Regions from separate parts of the Mesorhizobium sp. SP-1A genome, predicted to be linked through region 1. Evidence: predicted binding sites of a transcription regulator. Region 1 holds the regulator's gene; the other holds the start of a gene.
The links. Region 1 encodes PhoB, which activates phosphate uptake and scavenging genes when phosphate is short. Its sites were predicted from a motif close to TGTCATNNANCTGTCAT; they were not measured.
Positions count from the first base shown of each region.

Region 2: a site for PhoB is predicted at 3,137-3,153, ahead of QU595_RS06930 (UDP-2,3-diacylglucosamine diphosphatase). Genes of this name have one in related genera too.

Region 1 covers NZ_JAVXZD010000004.1:189,571-196,908, forward strand. Annotated here, with positions in the region: gene pstA (phosphate ABC transporter permease PstA) at 1-626, shown strand, start outside; gene pstB (phosphate ABC transporter ATP-binding protein PstB) at 636-1,439, shown strand; gene phoU (phosphate signaling complex protein PhoU) at 1,466-2,173, shown strand; gene phoB (phosphate regulon transcriptional regulator PhoB) at 2,189-2,878, shown strand; gene QU595_RS19275 (ROK family protein) at 2,898-4,121, opposite strand; gene xylF (D-xylose ABC transporter substrate-binding protein) at 4,359-5,399, shown strand; gene QU595_RS19285 (sugar ABC transporter permease) at 5,599-6,915, shown strand; gene QU595_RS19290 (ATP-binding cassette domain-containing protein) at 6,931-7,338, shown strand, end outside.
Region 2 covers NZ_JAVXZD010000001.1:1,421,451-1,428,788, forward strand. Annotated here, with positions in the region: gene QU595_RS06920 (NADP-dependent malic enzyme) at 1-2,131, opposite strand, end outside; gene QU595_RS06925 (SDR family oxidoreductase) at 2,298-3,077, opposite strand; gene QU595_RS06930 (UDP-2,3-diacylglucosamine diphosphatase) at 3,196-4,017, shown strand; gene QU595_RS06935 (MFS transporter) at 4,134-5,348, shown strand; gene dgcA (N-acetyl-D-Glu racemase DgcA) at 5,319-6,299, opposite strand; gene QU595_RS06945 (ABC transporter permease) at 6,378-7,338, shown strand, end outside.

The sequences.
Region 1 (7,338 bases):
TGGCGATGACGATCATCGCCGTCGTCGTCGGCACGCCCATCGGCGTGCTCGCGGGCACATACATGGCCGAATACGGACGGTACTCGACGCTGACCACGGTGGTGCGCTTCATCAACGACATCCTCCTGTCGGCGCCGTCGATCATCATCGGCCTGTTCGTCTACGAGCTTATGGTGAGGCCGATGGGGCATTTCTCAGGGCTCGCCGGTGCCGTGGCGCTGGCCATCCTGGTCATTCCCGTGGTGGTGCGCACCACGGAGGACATGCTGAACCTGGTGCCGAACGCGCTGCGCGAGGCGGGCACGGCCATCGGCGCACCGCGCTGGGTGGTGATCCGTTCCGTCGCCTACCGCGCGGCCCTGTCCGGCATCGTCACCGGCATCTTGCTGGCCATCGCCCGCATCTCGGGCGAGACGGCGCCGCTCCTGTTCACCGCGCTCAACAACCAGTTCTGGTCGAGCAACCTCAACGCGCCGATGGCGAGCCTGCCGGTCACCATCTTCCAGTTCGCGCTCAGCCCCTATGAGGAGTGGCAGCAACTGGCCTGGACCGGCGCCCTCATCATCACGCTCACCGTCCTGGGGCTGTCGATCTTCGCCAGAAGCCTGACCGGACGCAAGCTTTAGAGAGGACAGATGAAACCGATGTTGTCCGCTGAAACCGTCATGGCCGAACCGGTCGTCGAGAAGGCCAAGATCGAGGTGAAGAACCTCAATTTCTACTACGGCGAGTCCAAGGCGCTGAAGGACATTTCATTGTCCCTGCCCGAGCGCAGCGTCACCGCCTTCATCGGCCCCTCGGGTTGCGGCAAGTCCACGCTGCTGCGCGTGCTGAACCGCATCTACGAGCTTTATCCCAAGCAGCGCGCCGAAGGCGAGGTGTTGCTCGACGGCGACAATATCCTGGCGCGCTCGCAGGACCTGAACCTGTTGCGCACCAAGATCGGCATGGTGTTCCAGAAGCCGACGCCGTTTCCGATGTCGATCTACGAGAACATCGCCTTCGGCATCCGGCTCTACGAGAAGCTGTCGAAATCCGAGATCGACGGCCGCGTGGAACAGGCGCTGAAGCGCGCCGCGCTGTGGGGCGAGGTCAAGGACAAGCTCCATGCCAGCGGCCTGTCGCTGTCGGGCGGCCAGCAGCAGCGGCTGTGCATCGCCCGCACCGTGGCCGTGAAGCCGGAAGTGATCCTGCTCGACGAGCCGGCATCGGCGCTCGACCCGCTGTCCACCGCCAAGATCGAGGAACTGATCGACGAATTGCAGGCCGACTACACCATCGTCATCGTCACCCACAACATGCAGCAGGCCGCGCGCGTCTCCAGCAAGACCGCCTTCATGTATCTGGGCGAACTGATCGAATTCGACCGTACCGAGAAGATCTTCACCTCGCCGCGCGAGAAGCGCACGCAGGACTACATCACCGGCCGCTTCGGCTGACATCGGCTGCGAAAGAAGACAGGACCATGAGCGAACATATCGTCTCCTCCTTCGACGAAGACCTGAAGCAGGTCGGCAAGCTGATGCGCGACATGGGCGAACTCGCCGGGGCAATGGTCGCGGATTCGACCCGGGCCCTCATAGAGGCCGACAACGCGCTGGCCCAGCGCGTCGTCTCCGACGACGCCATCATGGACGCGCGCCAGCGCGAACTGGACACGCGCGCCATCACGCTGATCGCCAAGCGCCAGCCGATGGCCGACGACCTGCGCTCGGTGGTCGGGGCGATCCGCATGGCCGGCGATTTCGAACGCATAGGCGATCTCGCCAAGAACATCGCCAAGCGCGTCGGCGCGGTCGGGCAGGGCATGGTGCCGCGCGAGCTGGCGCATTCCATCGACTCGATGGCGGAACTGGTGCTCGAGCAGGTGTCGGGCGTGGGCGAGGAATATGCGGCAGGCAATGCCGCCGCGCTGGCGACGCTGCGCGACAACGACGCGCGCATCGACGAGAAATACACCTCCGTGTTCCGCGAACTCCTGACCTACATGATGGAGGACCCGCGCAACATCACCGCCTGCACGCATCTGCTGTTCTGCGCCAAGAATCTGGAGCGCATCGGCGACCATGTGACGAACATCGCCGAGAATGCCTATTATGTGCTCACCGGCGAGCAACTGTCGCCCAACCGGCCGAAACATGACGAGACGGCCATGTCGGCGCCTGCGGCGTAAGGACGGGACAGCCAGATGATTGCACCGCGTATCATGGTGGTGGAGGACGAGGAGCCGCTGGGCGTTCTGCTTCGCTACAATCTGGAATCCGAGGGCTACCAGGTCGAGGTGGTGGCGCGGGGCGACGAGGCCGAGATCAGGCTGCAGGAGCACGTGCCGGACCTGCTGGTGCTGGACTGGATGGTGCCGGCGGTGTCGGGCATCGAACTGTGCCGACGCCTCCGGATGCGGCCCGACACGGAACGGCTGCCGGTGATCATGCTGACGGCGCGCGGAGAGGAAAGCGACCGCGTGCGCGGGCTTTCCACCGGCGCAGACGACTATCTGGTCAAGCCGTTCTCGATGCCGGAATTCATGGCACGGGTGAAGGCGCTGCTGCGCCGGGCCAAACCGGAAGTGCTGTCTTCGGTGCTCAAGGTAGGCGACATCGTGCTCGACCGCGAGTCCCACCGCGTCTACCGCAAGAAGGCCGAGATCAAGCTCGGCCCGACCGAGTTCCGGCTGCTGGAATTCATGATGCGGCATCCGGGCCGCGTGTTCTCGCGGGCGCAACTGCTCGACAATGTGTGGGGCGAGACGATCTATATCGACGAGCGCACGGTGGACGTCCATGTCGGGCGGCTGCGCAAGGCGGTCAACAACGGCCGCATGCCCGATGTCATCCGCACCATCCGCGGCTCCGGCTACGCGATCCGCGAAGACTGATTACCGACGGGGAGTTTGCTTATCCGGCGGGCTGGCCTTGCTGGCCGGGCGCCAGGATCTCCTGGTCGACGAAGGTCAGCGCGCGCATGGCGCAGCCTTCGCGGATCAGGGCGAGTTCGTCCGGCTCCGTATCGAAGGAGATGGAGCCTGAATGCTGGCCGCCCGCCGTGCGGGCGATCGCCTGCCGCAGCGCGGGCTCGATCAGGTCGAAAGCCGTGGCGCCCACGCCGACCATGGTGACGGGCGCCGGGTCAATGAGCGCGAACAGGCTGCCCAGCCCATAGCCGAGCGCCTCGCCGGCCTTGCGATAGGCTTCGCGTTCCGGCCCCTCCGCAGCGCGCGCCTTGTCGGCCAGCGCCTTCATGTCGGCGTCGCCGATGTCTGCCGGGGGCGTGTCCTCGCCGAGGCCGTGGGCGTTGCGCCAGATCGCATAGTTGCCGGCATAGGCTTCCACGCAGCCGCGCCGCCCGCAGCGGCACAGCGCGCCGCCGGGCCGGTGGATCATGTGGCCGAACTCGCCGCCCGAGGAATGCGTGCCGACGAACAACTCGCCATTGAGCACGATGCCCATGCCGATGCCGTGCGACAGCAGCATGGCGATGAAATCATGGCGATAGCGGTCGGTGCCGCGCCAGCGCAGCCCCACCGCCATCATGTTGCAGTCGTTTTCCATCGTGGTCGGAATGCCGAAGACGTCTTCCAGCACATCCGCCAAGGGAATGTCCGTGTGCGGGGTGATCGGCGACCACAGCATGGTGCGGGCGCGGGAATCGGTTATGCCCTGCACCGCGAGCGCGATGCGCAGCACGCGCCTGCCCGCAACCGCCGGATCCCGCAGCCGGTCGCGCACGATCGAAACGCAGGCGTCCGCCAGCGCGGCGCGGGGCAGGGCGAGCGTGTCCAGCCGGCGCTGCTCCTCGGTGACGACGCGGCCGGCATAGTCGATCACCGTGACGGCCAGGAAATTCAGGGACAGCACCAGGGTCACCACCGCGGCGGCCCGCGGATCGAGTTCCAGTCCGATCTGCGGCCGCCCGCGCTTCAGCGGCGAGGCGCCGCCACGGCTCTGGGCAAGCACGCCTTCGGCGATGAGATCGGACGAGATGGCCGAAATGGTCGAATTGCTGAGGCCGGTGATCGCCGCGATCTCCGTGCGCGAAGGCTGGCCGCTGCGCCGCACGGCCGCGATCACCATGGCGCGGTTGCTCCGGCGCAGGTCGTCGTGGCGGATGCCGACGGTCATGGGCTCGTCTTCCTCGCGCCGATACCGTATGATCATCTCTCGGCTTTCGACCAGATAGTGGCAGAATAGCGGTCCGCTGTCATATATTAATTTCGGAGCTCGAAAAAAATTATGACGCCGCGCGAATCCCCGTTGACAGCCGCCTTCGCTTAGGTCACGCTTTTTTCGAAGCTCGAAAAAAAGCTTCGATACGGCCCGTAGAAGTTCGCAGGCGCCGTTGGGCGCAGGGAGGAAATCATGAGGAAGATCACTGCCGCCGTTCTGGCGGGCGCCGTCATGTCGCTGGCCCTGGTGTCGGCCGCCGAGGCCAAGGGTAAGGTCATCGGCGTCTCCTGGTCCAATTTCCAGGAAGAGCGCTGGAAAACCGACGAGGCCGCGATGAAGAAGGCGATCGAGGCCGCCGGCGACAAGTACATCTCGGCCGACGCGCAGTCCTCAGCCGAAAAGCAGCTTACCGACGTCGAGAGCCTGATCAGCCAGGGCGCCAATGCGCTCATCATTCTGGCGCAGGATGCCTCCGCCATCGGACCGGCTGTGCAGAAGGCGCTGGACGAGGGCATTCCGGTGGTCGGTTATGACCGGCTGATCGAGAACAAGGACGTCTTCTACCTGACCTTCGACAACAAGGAGGTCGGCCGCCTGCAGGCGAAGGGCGTCTTCGCGGTCAAGCCGGAGGGCAACTATGCCTTCATCAAGGGCTCGTCCGCCGATCCGAACGCCGACTTCCTGTTCGCCGGCCAGATGGAGGTGCTGAAGGGCGCCATCGATGCCGGCAAGATCAAGAATGTCGGCGAGGCCTATACCGACGGCTGGCTGCCGGCCAACGCGCAGAAGAACATGGAGCAGATCCTGACCGCCAACGACAACAAGGTCGATGCGGTGGTGGCCTCCAACGACGGCACCGCCGGCGGCGCGATCGCGGCGCTGCAGGCACAGGGCCTTGCCGGTTCCGTTCCGGTTTCGGGCCAGGACGGCGACCATGCCGCGCTGAACCGCATCGCGCTCGGCACCCAGACCGTGTCGGTGTGGAAGGACGCGCGCGAGCTCGGCAAGAACGCCGCCGAGATCGCCTCGCAACTCGCCGACGGCAAGAAGATGACCGACATCCCGCATGTGCAGGACTTCACCACGCCCGGCGGCAACACCGTCAAGTCGGTGTTCCTGACCCCCGTCGCCATCACCAAGGACAACCTCAACGTGGTGATCGACGCCGGCTGGATCAAAAAGGACGAAGTCTGCGCCGGCGTGAAGGCCGGCAGCGTCCCCGTCTGCAACTGAGGCCGACATCGACGCCTCTGCCGGTTTCGCCGTTCGCTCGAACGGCGAAACCGGACTTCTTCGAGCTTTCGCAATTCGGCAGGCGCCGCGCCTTCGTGAAATCGCCTCGGCGTCTTTCTTTCGACTTCTATGGAAGTCGGAAAATCCGTAGACTCGGGTGTCGGAGGCTGCGCCAGACGGACCCCGGCGGGAGGAGATCATGACCGACACGACCACCGGCCAGCCGGTCGACACGGCACGCGCATCCGAAATCGGAGCGGTCGGCCGCTTCCTCAAGGCGACCGAACTGGATGTGCGCATGCTGGGCATGGTGGCGGCGCTGATCGTCATCTGGGTCGTCCTGCATCTGCTGTCCGGCCGCCTGTTCCTGACGCCGCGCAATCTCTGGAACCTGTCGGTCCAGACCTCGTCCGTCGCCATCATGGCGACCGGCATGGTGCTGGTCATCGTCATGCGCAATATCGACCTGTCCGTCGGCTCGCTCGAAGGCGTGCTGGGCATGGTCATGGGCGTGATGCAAACCGAAATCCTGATCCGCGTCTTCGGGCTGTCGCTCGGAAATCCCTGGATCTGGCTGCTCGCGCTGGCCGCGGGGCTGCTGCTCGGCGTCGTCATCGGCGCCTTCCAGGGCTTCGTCATCGCCTATATGGAAGTGCCTTCCTTCATCGTCACGCTCGGCGGCCTGCTGGTGTGGCGCGGCGCGGCCTGGTGGATCACCAGCGGGCGCACCGTGGCCCCGCTCGACGCCACCTTCCAGCTCATGGGCGGCGGCCCGCAGGGCTCGATCGGCGCGACCTGGAGCTGGGTGGTCGGCCTCGTCTCCTGCCTTGCGGTGGCCGCGCTGCTGGTCAATGGCCGCCGCCAGCGCAAACGCTTCAAATTCCCGCAGCGCCCGATGTGGGCGGAGGTGTTCCTGGGGGCGGTGGCATGCGCCGCCATCCTCGGCGCGGTCTGGGTCGCCAACTCCTATCCCTGGCCGATCGGCATCGTGAACCGGTATGCCGCCGCACACAACATCACCGTTCCGGAGGGCGGGCTGTTCATCGCCCACGGCATCGCCATCCCCGTCCTGATGGCGGTCGCGGTCGGCATCATCATGACCTTCGTCACCAACCGCACCCGCTTCGGCCGCTATGTCTTCGCCATCGGCGGCAATCCGGAGGCGGCCAACCTGGCCGGCATCAACACGCGCTGGATCACGATGAAGGTGTTCATCATCATGGGCGTGCTGGCGACGGTCAGCGCCGCGATCTCCTCGGCGCGCCTCAACGCTTCCACAAACGCGCTGGGCACGCTGGACGAACTACTCGTCATCGCTGCGGCCGTCATCGGCGGCACGTCTCTGGCGGGCGGTTCGGGCACGGTGCTGGGTGCCATGCTCGGTGCGCTGCTGATGCAGTCGCTGCAATCGGGCATGGTGCTGCTGGGCATCGATTCGCCACTGCAGAGCATCGTCGTCGGCGCGGTTCTGGTCATCGCGGTGTGGCTCGACACCGTCTACCGCAAGCGCGTCTAGGACCGGGAGGACACCATGGCCGATACCGAGCTTCGCGATCCCGACACGGCGCCGCTGGTGGATCTGAGAAACATCTCCATCGCCTTCGGCGGCATCCGCGCCGTCGACGACGCCTCCGTCGATCTTTATCCCGGCGAGGTGGTGGCGCTGCTCGGCCACAACGGCGCCGGCAAATCCACCCTGATCAAGATATTGTCCGGCGCTTACAAACGCGACGCCGGGCAGATTTTCGTCAACGGCGAGGAGGCGTCCATCTCCAATCCGCGCGATGCCAAGAAATACGGCATCGAAACGATCTACCAGACGCTGGCGCTGGCCGACAATGTCGACGCCGCCGCCAATCTCTTCCTCGGCCGCGAACTGAAGACCGGCTGGGGCACGCTCGACGACGTGGCGATGGAGGCGGAGGCGCGCAAGGTGATG
Region 2 (7,338 bases), on a different contig from region 1:
CTGCATCCAGGCTCGGGAAGACAAGGAGATTGGCCTCGCCCTTCAGGCGCGAATGCGGATAGACGCGCTGACGCAGTTGCTCCGAGAGGGCCGAATCGGCATGCATCTCGCCGTCGCATTCCAGGTCCGGAGCCTTACGGGCCAGAATGGCGGCCGCCTTGCGCATCTTCTGGGCGCTAGGCGCCTCGTGCGAGCCGAAGTCCGACAGCGACACGAGCGCCGCCTTCGGCTCGATGCCGAAGCGCCGTATCTCCTCGGCTGCCAGGATCGTCATTTCGGCGATTTCCTCGGCCGTCGGGTCGACCGTTACATAGGTGTCGGTGAGGAACAGCACGCCACGCTGCGAGATCAGCATGGACAGCGTCGACAGTTCCTTGATGCCGTCGCGGGGGCCGATCAGCAGGTTGACGTTGCGCAGGTGCCGGGCGAAGCGCCCTTCCAGTCCGCAGATCATGGCGTCGGCTTCGCCGCGCCTCATCGCCAGCCCCGCGATCACCGTCGGATCGGTGCGCACCATGTTGCGCGCGGCCTCCTGCGTGATGCCCCGGCGCCCGCCAAGCTCGATCAGCAGGTCGACATAGAGCCGGTAACGCGGATCGTCTTCCGGATTGATCAGCCCGAAATCGACGCCCGGCCGGATGCGCAGGCCGTACCGTTTCAGCCGCACGTCGATGACATGCGGACGGCCGATCAGGATCGGCTGGGCGATGCCTTCCTCCAGCACGACCTGTGCCGCGCGCAGCACCCGCTCGTCCTCGCCGTCGCCGTAGATGACGCGCTTGGCGGTGGCCGTCTTGGCCGTCGAGAACACCGGCTTCATCACCAGGCCGGAACGGAAGACGAAGCGGTTCAGCTTGTCCAGATAGGCGGCCATGTCGGTGATGGGCCGCGTGGCGACGCCCGACTCGTCGGCCGCCCGCGCGACCGCCGGCGCCACCCGCAAGATGAGGCGCGGATCGAACGGCGAGGGGATCAGGAAATCCGGGCCGAACATCGGCGTTTCGCCGGAATAGGCGCGCGCGGCGACGTCCGACGGTTCCTCGCGGGCAAGCGCGGCTATGGCGCGCACCGCCGCCATCTTCATCTCCTCGTTGATGGCGCTCGCACCGCAGTCCAGCGCTCCACGGAAAATGTAAGGAAAGCAGATTACGTTATTGACCTGGTTGGGAAAATCGGAACGGCCGGTGCAGATCATGGCGTCGGGCCGCGCCGCGCGCGCCATGTCCGGCATGATCTCCGGGGTGGGGTTCGCGAGCGCCAGGATCAGCGGGTTCGGCGCCATCAGATGCAGCAGTTCCGGCTTCAACACGCCTGCGGCCGACAGGCCGAGGAACACGTCGGCGCCCGGCAGCACGTCGGCCAGCGTGCGGTGTTCGGTGTCTTTCACATAGACGTCTTTCCACCGGTCCATCTCGTCGGTCCGGCCCTTGTAGGCGACGCCGAAACGGTCGGTGACCCAGATGTTGTCGACATTCGCCCCCAGCGAGACGAGCAGGTTGAGGCAGGCGAGCGCGGCCGCGCCCGCACCGGAGGTGACGATCTTCACCTCCTCGATCTTCTTGCCGGCCAGTTCCAGCGCGTTGAGGACAGCCGCCGCGACGATGATGGCGGTGCCGTGCTGGTCGTCATGGAAGACCGGGATGCGCATGCGCGCCTTCAGCTGCTCCTCGACCTCGAAGCATTCCGGCGCCTTGATGTCTTCCAGGTTGATGCCGCCGAAGGTGGGTTCGAGCGCGGAGATGGTCTCGACCATGCGTTCGATGCCGGGCGCGTCGATCTCGATGTCGAACACGTCGATGCCGGCGAATTTCTTGAACAGCACCGCCTTGCCCTCCATCACCGGCTTGGAGGCAAGCGGGCCGATATTGCCCAGGCCGAGAACGGCCGTGCCATTGGAGATCACGGCCACGAGATTCGCCCGCGCCGTATAGTCGGCCGCGGTCGCGGGATCATCCTTGATGGCAAGGCATGGGGCCGCCACGCCGGGCGAATAGGCCAGCGCCAGGTCCCGCTGGTTGCCGAGTGGCTTGGTGGCCTGGATTTCCAGCTTTCCGGGAACGGGATATTTGTGAAAGAAAAGGGCCGCTTCCTGCAGATCGGATCGCAGCGTCTTTTCATCCTGAATGCCCATGCTGGCGTCCCTTTCTTGTCCTTTTGACCCTTTTAGCACGCCAAAACGTTTTTTCGACGCGGGAAAGCGCCGCCTCGCATGACCATGCCAATGTTACGGAAAATAGAAAATTATCAGCAGCTTGCCTGAGAAAGCTGCTGAAGTGTATCAGGCGTTTGGCCGCAGGTCAGAACGCGCTGACGTAGAGACCGCCGTCCACGGGGATATTCTGGCCGGTGATGTAGCCCGCATAGACCGAACACAGGAAGGCGCAGATCTGGCCGAATTCCTCCGGCGTGCCGAGCCTCTTTGCCGGCACGTCGGCGCTGATGCGGGCCTTGCGCTCCGCGGCCGCCTTCGGGTCTTCCACGGTTCCGGCCTCGTGCGGGCCGCGCAGCCGGTCGGTGTCCAGCTTGCCGGGCAGCAGGTTGTTGATGGTGACGTTCCGGTCGGCCACGGTGCGCGCTACCCCGGCGAGGAACGAGGTCAGCCCGGCACGCGCGCCCGAGGACAGGTCGAGCCTGGGAATAGGCGTATAGACCGACAGCGAGGTGATGTTGACGATGCGGCCGAAGCCGCGCGCCGCCATGCCGTCGACCACGGCCTGGACCAGCTCGATCGGCGTCACCATGTTGTTAGTGACGCCTTCCAGGATCTTAGCGCGGTCGAGTTCGCGGAAGTCGCGGAAGGGCGGGCCGCCATTGTTGTTGACCAGGATGTCAGGCTCCGGGCAGGCGGCCAGCAGCGCCGCCTGGATATCGGGCCTTGAGACATCTCCGGGAACTTCGGTGACCTTTACCCCGTATGCCTGCCGCAGTTCGGCTGCCGTGCCTGCCAGCAGTTCGGCATTGCGGCCGTTCACGACGATGTCGCAGCCGGCTTCGGCCAGCGCGGCGGCGCAACCGCGCCCCAGCCCCTTGCTCGAGGCGCAGATGATGGCCTTCCTGCCGCGGATGCCGAGATCCATGTCGAAATACTCCTGTGCGTTTCCTGCTGGCTTACTCCCGTCGCCGGGCGGACCGCAACCGTCATATGGCTGTTGCATGAATCTGGGCATAGGCGAGGGCATGAAAGGCGAGAACGCGATGCCCGGCCCCGAACCCCGCATATTCCGCAGCATCTTCATTTCCGACGTCCATCTCGGCTCGCGGGCGGCGAAGGCAGAGTTCCTGATCGATTTCCTGCGCCATCACGATGCCGACACCGTCTATCTGGTCGGCGATATCGTCGACGGCTGGCGTCTGCGGCGAAACTGGCATTGGCCGCAAAGCCATAACGACGTGGTGCAGAAACTGCTGCGCAAGGCGCGCAAAGGCGCCCGCGTCACCTATATCGCCGGCAATCATGACGAATTCGCGCGCCAGTTCCAGGGCGTGCATTTCGGCGGCATCGTCGTGGCCGACCGCGCCATCCATGAAACGGCGGACGGTCGGCGATTTCTGGTCATCCACGGCGACCAGTTCGACACCGTCGTCCACAACGTGCGCTGGCTGGCCTATTTCGGCGACTATGCCTACGACGCCGCGATGTTCGTCAACCGCGTGATCGGGCGTTTCCGCCAGTTGTTCGGCATGCCCTACTGGTCGTTCTCGTCCTGGGCCAAGGTCAAGGTGAAGAAGGCGGTGAACTTCATCGGCGCCTTCGAAGAGGTGCTGGCGGAAGAGGCGCGCCGCTGCAAGGTGGACGGCGTGGTCTGCGGACACATCCATCATGCGGCGAACGCCGTCTTCGGCGATGTGCAGTACATCAACACCGGCGACTGGGTGGAAAGCTGCACCGCGGCGGTCGAGCACTTCGACGGCCGGATAGAGATCCTGCATTGGCCGCACGTCCTGCCGCAGCGGCCGCCCTTGCTCGGCATTCCGGTGGCGCCGGCAATCGGAACGCGCATCTCCGAGGCGGCTTGAGCCCGCTCTGCACGTAAATCGACTGGTCCAGCCAGTATCGCACCGTAGACAGCCATGTTATGGCGGCTGCGTGCGCGGAGTTCAGCCGTCCGATCCGCGCCGACGGATCGCCACGGATGCGCCTGCCGCCTCTATCGCCAGAACGGAAGATCAAGCCGCGCCTGTTCGAGCCGCGCATGTCCGCGCTGTTCTTCACGCTTCTGGTGCCCAACGGCATTTACCTGCCTTACTTTCCCGTCTGGCTCGAGGCGAAGGGGTTCGATCCGGAGAAGATCGCCATCATCCTCTCCGCGCCGATGTTCCTGCGCGTCGCGACGACGCCGCTGTTCACGGCATTGGCGGACAAGGCTCGGGACCGCGCCGACGTCTATATCGCGCTGGTGGCCGCCTCCGTGCTTGCTTCGGCCGGCTATTTCCTGGAACCGAGCTATGCGACGGTATTGGCCGTCTCGCTGGTGCTCGCGGTGGTGTGGACGCCGCATTCGCCCATTGCCGATTCGCTGGCGCTCTCGGGCGTGCGCCGCTTCGGCTCGAACTACCCTGCGATGCGCATCTGGGGGTCGATCTCCTTCCTGTGCGCCAATCTCGCCGGCGGCTTCATCCTGGCGGCCACGGGGTCCGGCGCGGTGCCATCGATTCTTTTCCTGTCCTTCTGCCTGGCGCTGGCGGCGGCGGTCTTCGCGCCGCGTCTCGGTCCGCCCCGGCTGGCTTCCCCGCTTTCGGCCGCCGACATCCAGGACAAGGCGCCCAAGCTGCTCAATGCCTATTTTCTCTGCTTCGCCACGGGCGCGGGCGTCATCATCGGCAGCCACGGCTTTCTGTACGGCTTTGCGTCGATCTACTGGAAATCGGTCGGCCTCGGCGATTCGACGGTCGGGCTGCTGTGGGCGTTCGGCGTCGTGTGCGAAGTCTGCATGTTCGTCGCCTTCAACCGGCTGTTCGGAAGGTTTTCCGTCGTCTCGGTCATGGTCATGGCCGGCATAGGCGCGGTGGTGCGGTGGATCGCCTATCCGCTGGTGTGGCCGCTCGGGCTCGGCATGGCGGGCTTCTTCGGCGTGCAGGCGCTGCACTCGGTCTCCACGGCGCTGATCCTGATCGGCCTGCAGAAGATGATCGGCGAAACCGTGCCGGACGAGCAGACCGGTGCCGCGCAGGGCATCGCCTATTTTGCCAACGGCGTCAGCATGGCCGGCGTCACCCTGGTATCGGGGCCGCTCTACGACCGCTTCGGCGTCGATGGTTTCTACGCCATGGTGCCGGTGGCGCTGGTCGGCCTGGGGCTGATCTGGCTTGCGGCGCGCTCAGCCCCAAAGCGTCGGCGTCGGCGCTGAAACCAGCGAACCTTCGTAGACGAGGCCGGGCTCCCGGTCCCTTGCGAGCAGGAGCGGACCGTCGAGGTCCACGAAATCGGCCCCCTGCGCCAGCAGAACGGCCGGCGCCATGGCGAGCGAGGTGCCCACCATGCAGCCCACCATGACGGCGAAGCCGAGTTCGCGCGCGCGATCGCGCAACAGCAGCGCCGCGGTCAGGCCTCCGGCCTTGTCCAGCTTGATGTTGACGGCCTCGTAAAGCCCCGTGAGCCGGTCGAGGTCCTTTGCCTCATGCACGCTTTCGTCGGCGCATATGGGCACCGGATGCGCAATGTCGCGCAGCATCCCGTCCTGTCCGGCGGGCAGGGGCTGTTCGATGAGAGCCACCCCCAACTCGGCGGCGGCCGCCATGTTGGCCACGATGTCGCGCTCGCTCCAGCCTTCGTTGGCATCGACGATGATGCGGCTGCGCGGCGCGGCCTGCCGCACCGCCCTCAGTCGCGCGATGTCGTTTCCGCCGCCCAGCTTGACCTTGAGCAGCGGCCGGAAGGCGTTGTCGCGCGCCTGACGGGCCATGGCTTCAGGCTCGCCGAGGGACAGCGTATAGGCGGTTTCGAGCGGGCGCGGGCTGAGGCGCAGGCGTTCCGCCACGGAAACGCCGCTCGCCTTGGCTTCGAGGTCCCAGAGCGCGCAGTCGATGGCGTTCCGGGCCGCGCCGCCGGGCATGGCCTGCAGAAGCTCCGAACGCGTCATGCCGGCCTCCAGCCGCGCGCGCATGGATTCGATGGCCGCCGCCACGCCCTCGATCGTCTCGCCATAGCGGCGATAGGGAACGCATTCGCCGCGCCCGGCGTTGCCGTTTTCGCGAATCATGCAGCTTATGACCTCGGCTTCGGTCTTGGAGCCGCGTGAAATGGTGAAGACGCCAGCTATGGGAAACCGTTCGGTTTCAACCGAAATGACACGCGTCATATTTTTCTTCTCCGACAATGGGGTAGACGGGGTTTGTCGAAATCGACAGCCTGTGCCTGCCGGGCTAAACAGGACGCCATGTTGACCATCGGCAAACAGGACGCAAGCAGCAAGGCCGCCGCCCGCGACGACCAGCAGCCGCGTGTCGCCGTTGGCGAGGAGGGCGATCTTCTCGGCTGTGCCTTCTCCGGCAACTGGACGACCCGAAGGGTGGCAACGGTCGACGCCGAGATGCGCGCCATAGAGCGGCGCGGCGGCCACAAGCGCCTGGCGCTCGATCTTTCGCAGGTCGGCCGCATGGACACCGCAGGCGCCTGGCTGATCGAACGCCTGATCGAGGTCAATGAGAAGCGCGGCGTCGAGGTCACGATCCAGGGCCAGAGCAAGATCGCCGCGACGTTGCTGGACGCGGTCGGCGAAGCCACCGGCCGCAACACCGACGCCAGGCCCGCCCTTGCGCCGAACATCGTCATCCGGGGGCTGGAGGCCATCGGGCGCGGCGTCTACAGCATGTGCGACGACTTCATCGCGGCCATGAACATACTGGGCGCGACCATAGGCGGCGCGCAGATGAAGCTCGGCCGCGGCCATGCGATCAATCCGGCGGCGATCTTCAACCAGATCGACCGGATGGGGGTGGGCGCCATCCCGGTGGTGTCGCTGATGTCGCTGATCGTCGGCGCCATCGTGGCGCAGCAGGGCGCCTACCAGTTGCGCTATTTCGGCGCCGACATTTTCGTGGTCGACCTGGTGGGCGTGCTGGTCCTGCGCGAACTGGGCGTGCTCATGACCGCGATCATGATCGCGGGCCGCTCGGGCAGCGCCATCACCGCCGAGATCGGCTCAATGAAGATGCGCGAGGAAGTCGATGCGCTAAAGGTCATCGGCCTGAACCCGATAGGCGTGCTCGTGTTCCCGCGGCTTGTCGCGCTGGTCGTGGCGCTGCCGTGCCTGACCATATTGGCCAATTTCGCTGCGCTGGGCGGCGGTATGCTGGCCGCGGACCTCTATTCCGGCATTCCGCCGGCCGCCTTCCTGG